Regions from separate parts of the Priestia sp. YIM B13486 genome, predicted to be linked through region 2. Evidence: a T-box and tRNA genes for the amino acid it is inferred to sense, from the RefSeq annotation. Region 2 holds a T-box; the other holds one or more tRNA genes.
The links. The T-box of region 2 lies ahead of ileS (isoleucine--tRNA ligase). A T-box ahead of a tRNA ligase gene usually reads a tRNA of that ligase, here a tRNA-Ile.
Positions count from the first base shown of each region.

Region 1 (6,855 bases), 240 kb from region 2:
TGCGTTCACCATATCAATAAAAAAATCCAAAAGAGGTGGATTCTCTATCAAGAATCTAGATTCCTCGTTTGGATTCTCCTTCAACTAAAATACGTTTGTCCCAGCACCTTTATTAGGTTTTACCTTTTTTCTTATAGGAACCCTTGTGACGAGCAACAAGTAAATGAAGAATGTTCCTATCCAGTAAAGAGAGCTATGTAATGCTAGAGACAAAGAAAAAGCTTCAAAAAGCGTATAAAGCAGCGTGAAGGCTACCGTACTATAAGCACTCAGTGCCCATAGCTGCTTGAAAGGAAGCTGCTTTTTAGCAATGATTCCAATCAGCTTTCCAAGATAAGCAAGGCAGGTAATAGAAAGGAAGTTTAGTCCAGATGTTAATACGTACAGTAAAAGCATAGCGATAGGGACAAGTATGTATAAAGAAAATTTTTGTTCGTGCAGCAAGTTTAACAGTTCATTTTTATCTTTATGGTGCCAGTTTAGCAACTCATATGAATACGTTTGTGTTTGTGAATTAGTCGTGATGTAAATTCCATCCTTTAAAAACCCAATGGCATGAGCAGGGGAATGAAATCGTTCAATAGACTGTGAGGGGTTTAAGATAAAAGCGGTACCGTTTACTTTTTTTGTGAAAGGTTGACTTGACGTAAGCTGTGAGTTTGAAATAGAAAAAGAAGAAACAGATTTCGGAAGATCTGTAGTAGCGATATGATAGCCGTTTACAATCGTCAAAGTCATAAAGAAAAATGTAGGCAGCAAAGAAATAAATGTTAAAAACAGCACAAAGCCAATTGTTTTATTCGTATGCTCAAAGCGAAGCGACCTTATTTTTTTGAAGGAAGTAAAACTCCATGCCATCTTTTTCAGCATGCTCATTGTAAAGCCTCCTTATATTAAAAATTCTAACTATCTCTTATTTTATAGCGAGAATTCAAGGTTTACAATAGGTTCTAGAAATCGTTTCCAATTACAATGTAAATATACTGTTAAGTTATTGTAAACATTAAGGGAAAGCCGTTTACAGTACTTTCAAACTTCATTAATAATAGTAGGGACTTATTTATGTCGTTAGAAAAAAATCAAGGAGCTGAGATATTTGGAACTAGATGTTCAAAAAATGATTTTTGAATTTATCGGCGGACTGGGAATCTTTTTATTTGGAATTAAGTTCATGGGAGATGGATTGCAAAAGTCAGCAGGAGATAAATTACGTGATATTTTAGACAGATTTACTACTAATCCGTTTATGGGAGTTCTAGCAGGTATCCTAGTTACTGTTCTTATTCAGAGCAGCTCAGGAACTACTGTTATTACGGTAGGCTTAGTAAGTGCTGGTTTTATGACTTTGCGCCAAGCTATAGGCGTTATTATGGGAGCAAATATCGGTACGACAGTTACAGCTTTTATAATCGGAATTGACATTTCGAGCTACGCTCTTCCTATTCTCGCAGTGGGAGCTATTTTACTCTTTTTCTTTAAAAGTAAGGCAGTTCAAAACTTTGGCCAGATCGCTTTTGGTTTTGGCATGCTCTTCTTTGGTTTAGAGCTTATGGGAAGTGGAATGAAGCCGCTTAGGTCCCTTCAACAATTTCAAGATTTAACTGTAAGCATGAGCGATAATCCTATTTTAGGAGTCGTAATTGGCACTTTATTTACGGTAATTGTTCAAAGTTCTAGCGCTACTATTGGCATTCTACAAGAACTTTTTGGACAGGGCGCTATTGATATACAGGCAGCGCTGCCTGTACTGTTTGGAGATAATATTGGCACAACTATTACTGCCATTTTAGCTTCAATCGGGGCAAGTGTAGCTGCAAGAAGGGCTGCTTTAACGCATGTCATGTTTAACTTAATTGGTACAACAATCTTTTTGATTATCTTGCCTCTATTTACTCGTTTTGTGGAATATTTGAAAGTAGCAATGGATTTGAATCCTGAAATGACGATTGCGTTTGCTCATGGTATTTTTAACACAACCAATACAATTATCCAGTTCCCGTTGATCGGTCTGCTTGCTTTAATTGTGACAAAACTAATTCCTGGAGAAGATGCTGTTATAGACTTTAAGCCTAAGCATCTTGATCCGATTTTTATTGAGCAGTCCTCTTCAATTGCTCTTGGTCAGGCAAAGGCAGAGCTGATTCGTATGGGAGAGTTTGCGACGCTTGGGTTGGAAGAGGCAAACGGCTATTTAAAAACACGTCAGCCTCAACATGCTGATGCTACTATGCAAATTGAAAATGCGATTAATAATCTGGATAAAAAAATTACTGATTATTTAGTGCTGTTATCCCGCTCTTCAATGTCAGAAGCAGAAAGTGAGGAACATTCGGTTCTTCTAGATACAGCACGAGATATTGAGCGTATTGGCGATCATTTTGAGAACATTATTGAGCTTGTTGATTATCAAATTACGAACAAAGTAAAGATGACCAAAGAAGCTAATAACGATTTAGCTGATATGTTCGAATTGACTATTCTAACAGTTAAAGAAGCTGTCTCTTCTTTAGAAAAAGTGGATAGAGAAAAAGCAGTACAAGTCATTCAAAAAGAAGAACAGATTGATGCGATGGAGCGTCTACTTCGTAAGAAGCACATTTTACGCCTGAATGAAAACATTTGTACAGGATCTGCTGCTATTGTTTTTGTGGATATTATTAGCAACTTAGAACGGGTCGGGGATCATGCGGTTAATATTGCGGAAGCGGTACTGGGCGATCGTTATGCAAAGACCTATTCACAGGTAAAATAAAGAAAGACCTTGCTTAAGCAAGGTCTTTCTTTATAGGTGTAGTTATTGTATGATAAATAGTAATACTAAAAAGGATAGGTGCGAACGTGGCTATTTTATGTTGGGCATTAATTATCGTTAGCTTTGTTGTATCGTTTGTTGGGTTAGTTTATCCCATCATCCCAAGCGTGCTATTTGTAGCTCTAGGATTTGTTATATACGGTTTATTTTATGATTTCAGCTCCTATAGCTGGTTATTTTGGGTGATACAAGGATTGTTAGTTGTGGCACTTTTTTTAGCAGACTATATAGCTAATATTATTGGTGTGAAAAAATTCGGAGGCACTAGAGCAGGTGTTTGGGGAAGTACAGTTGGGCTGCTTGTAGGTCCGTTTGTCATTCCGGGATTTGGAATTATTTTAGGGCCGTTTATCGGAGCGATTGTAGGAGAACTGCTTGTTCATCGGACCACAATTAGCAACGCAGTAAAAATTGGAGTAGGTTCGGTTATTGGCTTTTTTAGTGGCGCTATTTCAAAAGGATTTATTCAACTGCTGATGATTGCCTATTTTTTATACGCTGTTTTAAAATAATATATTGACTTTAGGCTAGAAACATGTTAAATTTTTAATGTCGCTAGTAAATGTTATATTGTTCCACAGTAGCTCAGTGGTAGAGCTATCGGCTGTTAACCGATCGGTCGTAGGTTCGAGTCCTACCTGTGGAGCCATGGCGGTGTAGCTCAGCTGGCTAGAGCGTACGGTTCATACCCGTGAGGTCGGGGGTTCGATCCCCTCCGCCGCTATTTTCCAATTTACGTTTGTGGCATACATAATTCATATTGTTCCACAGTAGCTCAGTGGTAGAGCTATCGGCTGTTAACCGATCGGTCGTAGGTTCGAGTCCTACCTGTGGAGCCATGTGGACCCTTAGCTCAGCTGGTTAGAGCAGACGGCTCATAACCGTCCGGTCGCAGGTTCGAGTCCTGCAGGGTCCACCATTTATAGGGTTGGAGGAATACCCAAGTCCGGCTGAAGGGATCGGTCTTGAAAACCGACAGGGGTGTTAAAGCCCGCGGGGGTTCGAATCCCTCTTCCTCCGCCATACTATTGTCTATTCAAAGCTTCTTTTGAGAAAAAGAAGCTTTTTTTATGTTTAAAAGAATAGCGAATGGGAATTAGGTAAATATAAATCATGGATTAGGAACTTTTTATTTGAAACAGTAGGGTAAATTTGCTAATCTAAACGTATATGGTGCTTTTGCGCCAAAATGCTTACATATTTTGAAGGAGGAATTATTCATGGCTTACAAATTACCAGAACTACCTTATGCATACGATGCACTGGAACCACATATCGACAAAGAAACAATGAATATTCACCACACAAAACATCACAACACATATGTTACAAATCTAAACGCTGCTGTTGAAGGCAAAGCGGATTTAGAAAGCAAAAGTATTGAAGAGTTAATTTCAAACTTAGATGCTGTTCCTGAAGATATCCGTACAGCAGTACGCAATAACGGTGGCGGTCATGCGAACCACTCATTATTTTGGACAATCCTTTGCCCTAACGGTGGCGGTGCTCCAACTGGTGAATTAGCAGACGCTATCGCTAGCAAATTCGGCAGCTTTGATCAATTCAAAGAAGAATTTGCAAATGCAGCTAAAACTCGCTTCGGTTCTGGCTGGGCTTGGTTAGTTGTAAACAACGGCGAATTAGAAGTAACAAGCACACCAAACCAAGATAGCCCATTAATGGAAGGCAAAACGCCAATTCTTGGTCTAGACGTTTGGGAGCACGCTTACTACTTAAATTACCAAAACCGCCGTCCAGATTACATTTCAGCATTCTTTAATGTTGTAAAATGGGACGAAGTTGCTAAGCGTTACGACGCTGCAAAATAAGCTAAAGACGTATTTAAGAGCCAGTAAAGTAATTATTACCTTTACTGGCTTTTTTGTTTTCCAATTCTTTTACATATCTCCTTTTCTTTTTCACACACTAGGTGTAGAAGAGAAAAGGAGTTTTTTGATATGCCTTTATTAAAAAAAGTAGTTGGAGATGTAGAAGTTAGTAAAGATTTACTTTTGCTTTTAATTATAGGCGGTCTTTATGCCTTGGCTATTTCAATTTCCAATTCGTTTGTTAACATTTATCTGTGGAAACAATCAGGCGAATTTTCGGATCTCGCTATTTATAATTTAGCGGTAGTGGTGCTTCAGCCGCTTACGTTTATTTTAGCAGGTAAATGGGCCAAACGAATTGACCGGGTTGTGGTTTTAAGGTTAGGTGTATCTTTTTTAGCTGTTTTTTATATCGCTGTATTAGTCAGTGGAGCTAACGCAGCCGAGTATTTAGTATTGCTTGGTGGACTGCTGGGTATAGGATACGGCTTTTATTGGCTAGCTTTTAATGTGCTAACTTTTGAAATTACAGAACCTGATACAAGAGACTTTTTTAACGGATTTTTAGGGATCTTAAACTCTTTTGCAGGGATGATTGGTCCTTTAGGAGCGGGCTTTGTTATTTCCGCTTTGTATGAATCACTTGGGTATAAAATTGTGTTTGGTGTATCGCTGCTATTGTTTATCGGTGCCGTTGTACTTAGTTTTTTTATTACAAGACGCGCAGCGGAAGGAGTATACAAATTTAAAGAAGTATGGGCTGAACGAAAAGTCAATAAAGACTGGAATCGAATATTGCAGGCTCATTTCTTTCAAGGGTTGCGTGAAGGTACGTTCATTTTTGTTGTATCCGTCATGGTATTTATTACGACGGGAAGTGAATTAGCTTTAGGAACATATGGACTGGTGAATTCAGCGGTTGCATTTGTAGGATACTATGTTGCCTCAAGGTTTATTAAGCAAAAAAATCGCCTTCGGTTTATCTTCACAGGGGGCCTCCTTCTCTATGGAGCAGTCTTTTTGCTTATCTTTAACTTATCGTATCCAAAGTTAATTATATATGCTGTTTGTATTGCCGTTGCCTATCCTATTTTATTGGTTCCATTCATTTCTCTAACGTACGATGTGATTGGACGAGCAAAAGACGTTGTTTCAAAAAGAATTGAATACATTGTTGTCAGAGAAGTATTTCTGAATATCGGGCGCGTCGTTTCCATATCTTTATTTTTAATAGCTGTACTGTTTTTTGATGAAGCAAAAAGTATTCCCATTTTATTAGCTATTGTTGGAGCAGGGCATACGATCATTTATTTTTGTGTGAGACATATCTCACAGCCTCTGCACAAAAAAGAAACGACTGTTACTCCTCCGGTATTAAATGAAGGAGACGGAGAGTCTCCAGCTTAGAGTGTTGTCAGCTCCTTCATTTGCACTATGGAAAATGCTTCGCTTTTCTTTTAAAATAAATACGTTGTGTAAATAGGCACCTGCCAGGTGTCTATTTATTTGCTAAATGGCTGATTTTATGGTGTTATGGTATATATGTTTTATAAAGTGTAGGTGTTGGTATGAAAAAGAAAAAAAGAAGAAAAAGTCACGTGCCTTTTCGTGTGAACTTACTTTTCTTGACCGTATTTGCCCTATTTTCCGTATTAATTTTGCGGTTGGGACTTGTTCAAATTGTATACGGTGAGAATTACGAACGAGAAGTGGAAAAAACACAGGACGTTACGGTCAGTACGCCTGTTCCTCGAGGGAAAATGTATGATCGTTATAACCGCGTAATTGTAGATAATACCTCTTTAAATACGATTACATATACTCGTTTTCAAGGAAATACAGCTGAAGAAAGGCTGCGTATCGCTAAAAAGTTAGCCACTATGATCGATGTTCCTTACACCACAAATGTGATTGATATTCCGGAAAATAAAAAGAATAAAGACGCTAAAAATGTGGTAAAAATTACAGAACGCGATATGAAGGATTATTGGATTATGCTTCACCCTAAAGAAGCGGAACAGAAAATTACGCAAGCTGATCGCAAAAAAGTTCAAGATGGTGAAATGACTGATGACGAACTGTATCAACGTCAGTTAGACCGCATCTCTAAAAAAGATTTAGAAAGTCTAAAGAGTGATTTAGAAGTTCTCGCTATTAAGCGCCAAATGGAGGCAGGTTACTCTAACACCCCGCAAATTGTTAAGAGCGGTGTGA
Region 1 is NZ_JBHZOZ010000001.1:453,805-460,659, reverse strand. Features, by position in the region: gene ACFX4G_RS02330 (DUF1189 domain-containing protein) at 85-876, opposite strand; gene ACFX4G_RS02325 (Na/Pi cotransporter family protein) at 1,097-2,752, shown strand; gene ACFX4G_RS02320 (DUF456 domain-containing protein) at 2,839-3,324, shown strand; tRNA gene ACFX4G_RS02315 (tRNA-Asn) at 3,387-3,461, shown strand; tRNA gene ACFX4G_RS02310 (tRNA-Met) at 3,463-3,536, shown strand; tRNA gene ACFX4G_RS02305 (tRNA-Asn) at 3,577-3,651, shown strand; tRNA gene ACFX4G_RS02300 (tRNA-Ile) at 3,655-3,731, shown strand; tRNA gene ACFX4G_RS02295 (tRNA-Ser) at 3,743-3,835, shown strand; gene sodA (superoxide dismutase SodA) at 4,033-4,641, shown strand; gene ACFX4G_RS02285 (MFS transporter) at 4,771-6,048, shown strand; gene ACFX4G_RS02280 (peptidoglycan D,D-transpeptidase FtsI family protein) at 6,210-6,855, shown strand, end outside.
Region 1: it encodes a tRNA-Ile, which carries the amino acid that the T-box ahead of ileS (isoleucine--tRNA ligase) is inferred to sense. The anticodon was not compared.

Region 2 (6,855 bases):
GCGTGTACATAAAGTCGGGTGATCTTGATCTTGGCCAACTGTTGGTGATACAACCCAGCAGCGCTCACACTTCTCACCTTCTGCTTTACTTACAACAATTGAAGCATAGCTGAATTTTTGTGCTTCAGCAGGTGCTTCACCTTCTGCTACCTCAAGATCTGAAACGATGAAGAGTTGACCTACATTTTCAGAAATAGATGCTAACAGTTCTTTCGTATCTGCTGTTGGATACAGCGTTAATTTTGCTTCTAAAGACTTACCTATTACTTTTTCATTACGAGCCTGTTCTAGCGCTTTTAATACTTCATCACGAAGCTCCATGAATGCATCCCATTTCTCTACTAATTGATCTGCTCCTTCGATTTCTTGAACCTCTGGCATATCAACTAGCTGCACGCTTTCTTCCGTTACATTTGGAATGTGAACCCATACTTCGTCTGCTGTATGAGAAAGAATTGGAGACACTAATTTCGTTAACGATAATAACGTTTCATAAAGGACCGTTTGAATGCTGCGGCGCTCTACATTATTTTCTGCTTCGATGTACAATACATCTTTTGCAAAGTCTAAGTAGAATGAACTCATATCAATTGTACAGAAATTATGCACTGCGTGATAAATGCTTGAGAATTCATATGAATCATAAGATTTTTTCACTTTATCAATTAATTTGTTCAGCTTCACAAGCATGTAGCGGTCTACTTCACGAAGGTCTTCAACAGCTACAGCATCAGTTGTTGGATTAAAGTCCGCTAAGTTTCCTAGTAAGAAACGGAACGTGTTGCGGATTTTACGATATACTTCTGCTACTTGTTTTAAAATGTTATCAGATACACGAACATCAGCTTGGTAATCTACAGAAGCTACCCATAAACGTAAAATATCTGCACCTAGTTGTTTCATTACTTTTTCTGGAATTACAACGTTTCCTAATGACTTACTCATTTTGCGACCTTCACCGTCTAAAGCAAATCCGTGGCTAAGTACCCCTTTATAAGGTGCTTCACCCGTTACAGCTACGCTTGTAGAAAGACTTGAATTAAACCAGCCGCGGTATTGGTCAGAACCTTCTAAATACAAATCAGCCGGACGCTGTAAGTCTTCACGTTCTTCAAGAACAGCTTGATGTGAAGAACCAGAGTCAAACCATACGTCCATGATGTCTGTTTCTTTTGTGAAGCGGCCATTTGGGCTTCCTTCATGAGTAAAGCCTTCCGGAAGCAAGTCTTTTGCTTCACGCTCAAACCATACGTTTGATCCATGTTCTCTAAATAGATTTGATACGTGTTCAATTGTTTCATCCGTAATGATTGGCTCATCATTTTCAGCATAAAATACCGGAATTGGAACGCCCCATGCACGTTGACGAGAAATACACCAGTCTCCGCGGTCACGCACCATGTTATAAAGTCGCGTTTCACCCCAAGTAGGCACCCATTTTGTTTTTTCTACTGCTTTTAATAAATCTTCACGGAAATCTTTAATAGACGCAAACCACTGTGCCGTTGCACGGAAAATTGTTGGTTTCTTTGTACGCCAGTCATGTGGGTATGAGTGGGTAATGAAACTTAATTTTAACAGCGCGCCTTCTTCTTCTAGTTTGTCTGTAATCGGCTTATTCGCTTTATCATAGAATAACCCTTCAAATCCTGGTGCTTCATTCGTCATATGACCCTTACTGTCGACTGGACAAAGAACTTCCAAACCGTATTTTTGACCAACGATAAAGTCGTCTTCCCCGTGTCCCGGTGCTGTATGAACACACCCAGTACCAGCATCCGTTGTTACGTGATCGCCAAGAACAACTAATGAATCACGCTTGTAGATTGGATGCTCAGCTACTACACGCTCAAGTTCTGAACCTTTTACCGTACGAAGCGTCTTATAGTCAGCCCATTCAATTTCTTTAGCAACTGTTTCAATCAGTTCAGTTGCCACTACATATTTTGCTCCATCTGCTTCAACTACGCTGTACTGAAGCTCAGGATTGACGGCAATCCCTTGGTTAGCTGGCATTGTCCATGGTGTTGTCGTCCAAATGATGAATTTTTCATCTTGTTCAAGCACACCTTTACCATCTTTTACGTTAAATGCTACGTAAATAGAAGCTGAACGTTTGTCATAGTACTCAATTTCCGCTTCTGCTAAAGCAGATTCACTTGAAGGGGACCAGTACACTGGTTTTAACCCTTTGTAGATGTAGCCTTTTTTCGCCATGTCACCAAACACTTTGATTTGTTGCGCTTCGTACTGCGGCTGAAGCGTTACATATGGATTATCCCAATCTCCGCGTACACCTAAACGCTTGAACTGCTCACGCTGGCCGTTTACTTGTTCCCAAGCATACTGTTCGCAAAGCTTACGGAACTCAGCTACCGTCATTTCTTTGCGGTTTACTTTTTTATTTTTTGTTAAAGCTGTTTCAATTGGCAAACCGTGTGTATCCCAGCCTGGTACATAAGGTGCACAGAAGCCTGACATCGACTTATAGCGAACGATAAAATCTTTTAAAATTTTATTTAATGCATGTCCCATGTGAATATCGCCATTCGCATATGGAGGTCCATCATGCAGGACAAATAGCGGACGGCCTTCCGTACGTTTTTGTACTTTTTCATAAATATTCATTTCAGCCCACTGTTCTTGCATTTTAGGCTCGCGGTTTGGTAAATTTCCACGCATTGGAAATTCAGTTTTTGGCATCAATAATGTATCTTTATATTCCATGTTTTACCCTCCAAAAAAAAACGTAAATTTCATATCTTTTTGTACCATAACAAAAAGACCTCCTCATCCCAAAAAGGGACGAGAAGGCCTCCCGCGGTACCACCCTAGTAGATTTGCTGCACGCAAATCCTCTTTGCATTCGTAACGTGAATAAACCGCCACTGCTTACTATCATCAGTTCAGCAATGGTACTCTAGGGTGATTTTCACTTTTTTGTTTGTTATCGAGCTCACACCATCCTCGATTCGCTTTGACAAACTAAAAAAGCTACTGTCCCTGTCTCCGTACTGTTTGATATGAAATTTCATCTGTTACCAAATTATATGACAACAAAACGTGAGAAGTCAAGATGATGTCTTGACTAGTCAATTTTTTCTTCTAGCGCTGGCATCTCATAATCCATCAACTGATCCCAGTCGTCGCTGTTTAACATTTCAAGCTGTGCTTCGATTAACATTTTGAAACGAGTTCTAAATACTTTAGACTGCTTTTTCGTCTCCTCAATGTCCATCGCAATTTTACGAGACTTAGACAATGCTTCATTAATAATACGGTCCGCATTTTTTTCTGCTTCTTTTATAATGAGCTTCGCTTCTTTTTCAGCGTTTCGCTTCACATCTTCCGCTGCTTCTTGAGCAATTAAAATTGATTTATTTAATGTTTCTTCGATGTTAGTAAAATGTCCAAGACGATCTGTTAATTCAGATACTCTTCCTTCTAACTCCTTTTTATCACGCATGACTAGCTCATAGTCTTTAATTACTTGGTCAAGAAACTCATTTACTTCATCTTCATCATATCCGCGAAACCCGCGATTAAACTCTTTGTTATGAATATCCAAAGGGGTTAAAGGCATCTAGGCCACCTCCGTGTTGTCTCATTACATCATTAGTAATGGTTTATTCGACATATTTTTAAAATTTCCTGCTAGTAGATTTCTTTATTTCTGCTTTCCTACAACAATTCGCCATTTTTCTTTTTTAGTTTTTCCTTCAAGTGAAACGATACGACTTCTGCCGTGACCACGAAGCGACAAAATATCACCTTCATGACATTCAAAAGAAGGCTGTTCAATGACTTTAAAATTTACTTTTACCGCTCCATTTGCAATAAACGGCTGGACTTTTTGTCTTGATAAATTGTGAATGGTCGACAGCAAAACATCAAGCCTCATTGAAGAAACTGTATAAACGTGTTCAATCAGCTCTTCTTTTACCACATGCAGCTGCTCTCTTTGAATAGAAGAAAGTGAAACTTTGGCTTTTCCAATTGATGTTAAATTCATCTCAATATAAGAAGAAATTTCCTCTGCAGCTACAAGCTGAATATCGTCTCCCGCGACCAAAATATCTCCAAATTTTGAACGGCGCAGTCCTAAGGACATCGCCGAACCAAGAACTTGAGGATGTTCAATTGTCACAAACTTTTTAGGATAATTGAGCTCGTACATATGCAACTGAAAATCTTCGCTTTGAGGTACATAGTAATCCGGATATAGCAGCGCGCGCTTGCGTTCAGCAAACGGTTGTCCACCATCAAATGAAACTTGAACCTCTCCTTCAGTCCCGACCATAGCTGTCACAATCTGCTGCTCTCTTGGATCTAAAAAGTCCGTTAATTTTGGGCTGTATTGATGTAGGACATCTTCTTTCCACTGAAGAACCTGGTCAATAAATCCATGTTCTTCTTGCCTAAAATGTTCATAAATAGACATATTATTACTCCTACTATTGGTATGTAAAAAAGGAATCCAGCGATTCCTTTTTTAAATAAAACCTACCACATTATTAAGTGAATACACGCCTCTTTCAGCAAATCGCAATAAAAAGATTGCAACAAGAGGTGAAATATCAATCATGCCAATAGGCGGAATGATTTTACGAAAAGGCTCTAAGTAAGGCTCACAAATACTGCCAAGCAGCTGACCAAACTTAGACGCCCTTACATCGGGTACCCAAGACATCAAAATGTAAATAATCAGTGCCCATGAGTAAAGCCCAATTAATTTTCCAAGAATCCCAAAAACGATGTCCAAAAACTACCACCTCTTTACGTTTGTTGTATCGTGTTCCCCCATCATATCTGAAATGCTTCCGCTTACGTCTACATTATCAGGTGTACATAAAAAGATGTCGGTTCCAATTTTTTGAATGTCCCCGCCTAAAGCATAAACTGTACCACTTAAAAAGTCGACAATTCTCACTGCTTGATCTCGTTGAATGCGCTGTAAATTCACAACTACGACTTTACGATTTTTTAAATGATCCGTAATTTCTTGTGCTTCGGCATAGACGCGAGGTTCGCAAAGCATCATTTTTGATGATTTTTGAACGCTTTGCAAGCTAATCACATTTTGCTGCTGATTCGGCTGCTGACTAGCTTTCGCTGCTGGTCTCGACTGCTGTACGGGCTCTTCTACCGACTCTTCTTGTTCGTAATGTTCTTCTACATATTCAGTATCGTCATCAAGAGCAAAAAAACTTCTAAAGCGATTTTTCATACTCATCTTGAATTACACCTCCTTAACGTTCATTCCCAACTAACGTGGTTCCTAGTCGAATGAATGTTGCTCCTTCTTCAATTGCAATTGCATAATCGTTTGACATTCCCATTGATAGCTCTGTACACGGTGCATATGGCAAGTTTAGTTCTTGTATGCGACTCTGCAATTTTTTTAGACCTTGAAAACAGCTGCGAAGCGTAGACTCGTCATCTGTGTGAGGAGCCATGGTCATCAATCCGACCACTTGAATATTTGTAAATTCTTCAAGGGATTTAATAAATGGAATTACGTCTTCTACAGCAAGGCCATGCTTGGATTGTTCTTCGGCAACATTAACTTGTACAAAACATTTTATACGATGCCCTGCGCGTTTATCAATTTCTTTTGCTAAAGATACTCGGTCTAGTGAATGAATATAGTCAACTTTATCAATCACATTTTTTACTTTTCTTGTTTGTAAGCTTCCGATAAAATGCCAGGTCGCTTTCTCACCGATTGATTCATACTTTTCTAGAAGACCTTCATCCCTGTTTTCTCCAAGATGTAAAATGCCTGCATCCACTGCTTCTGCTGCTCGTTTTGTGGAAACGTATTTTGTTACAGCAATCAGCTCTACATCTTCTCGATTTCGATTAACTTTTTTACACGCTTCAGCAATTGTTTGTTGAACTGCTTCTAGATTTTCACTTACGCTAGCTGTCACTATGTAATTACTCCTCCTTAAAGCCTATGAAGTTAAACATGCGTCCTGTTTTCCCTTGGTCGCGGCGATGTGAGAAGAACAGGTCATCTTCACAGCTTGTACAATACGACGATGTTAAAATTCGTTCCGGCAATACGCCTGCGTTTTGAATCAGCAGCTTATTGACTTTTTTTAAATTAAGCGCGTATTGTCCAGGGCTTACTTCTTGATATCCATTTTGGCCAACTACTTCGTTTACTTGTGTAATGACGCGGTTATCGACAACATAACAGCAATCTTCAATCGAAGGGCCAATCGCCACGTAAATATCTTCAACCGGAACATTTTCTTGCTCTACCCAACGTCGAATCATATTTCCTGCAATATCTTTCACTGTTCCCTTCCACCCGGCATGAGCTAGACCAACTAAATGGTGATCAGGCGCATAGAAGTACAGCGGAACACAATCTGCATAACATAAAGCTAACAAAATATCAGATTCATTTGTATAAATGCCATCCGTTGCTTTTATGCCCTCTTCATACTTGTAGAGTCCTTTTGCACAGTCGGCTTTTGTTACTTTTTGAACAGTTGCTTCATGTACTTGTTCAGCACATACAAAGCTTTCAAAAGACATGTCTAGTTCGGCTGCTAAAATTTTTCTATTTGTAATAACATCTTCTACGTTATCGTTTACGTGAAGCCCTAGGTTAAAAGAAGCAAATGGAGGTTTACTCACGCCACCATTTTTTGTGGTGAAACCAGCAACAAGCATATCATTCTTTTCTACCCAAGGGCTCAGCCACATAAACGACTCGTGATGGCTTTTTTTTAATGGCTCAGGATTCATGTATGTGACACATCCCTTGTTTCATTTCTTCTCACATATTGTACCACAGATTGCTAGGTGCTGTTGACAAAAAACTAATTCTCTTCAGGCTGA
Region 2 is NZ_JBHZOZ010000001.1:215,777-222,631, forward strand. Features, by position in the region: gene ileS (isoleucine--tRNA ligase) at 1-2,727, opposite strand, end outside; T-box leader at 2,799-3,019, opposite strand; gene ACFX4G_RS01030 (DivIVA domain-containing protein) at 3,089-3,583, opposite strand; gene ACFX4G_RS01035 (YlmH family RNA-binding protein) at 3,668-4,441, opposite strand; gene ACFX4G_RS01040 (YggT family protein) at 4,493-4,762, opposite strand; gene ACFX4G_RS01045 (cell division protein SepF) at 4,766-5,233, opposite strand; gene ACFX4G_RS01050 (YggS family pyridoxal phosphate-dependent enzyme) at 5,250-5,933, opposite strand; gene pgeF (peptidoglycan editing factor PgeF) at 5,941-6,762, opposite strand; gene ACFX4G_RS01060 (YlmC/YmxH family sporulation protein) at 6,837-6,855, opposite strand, start outside.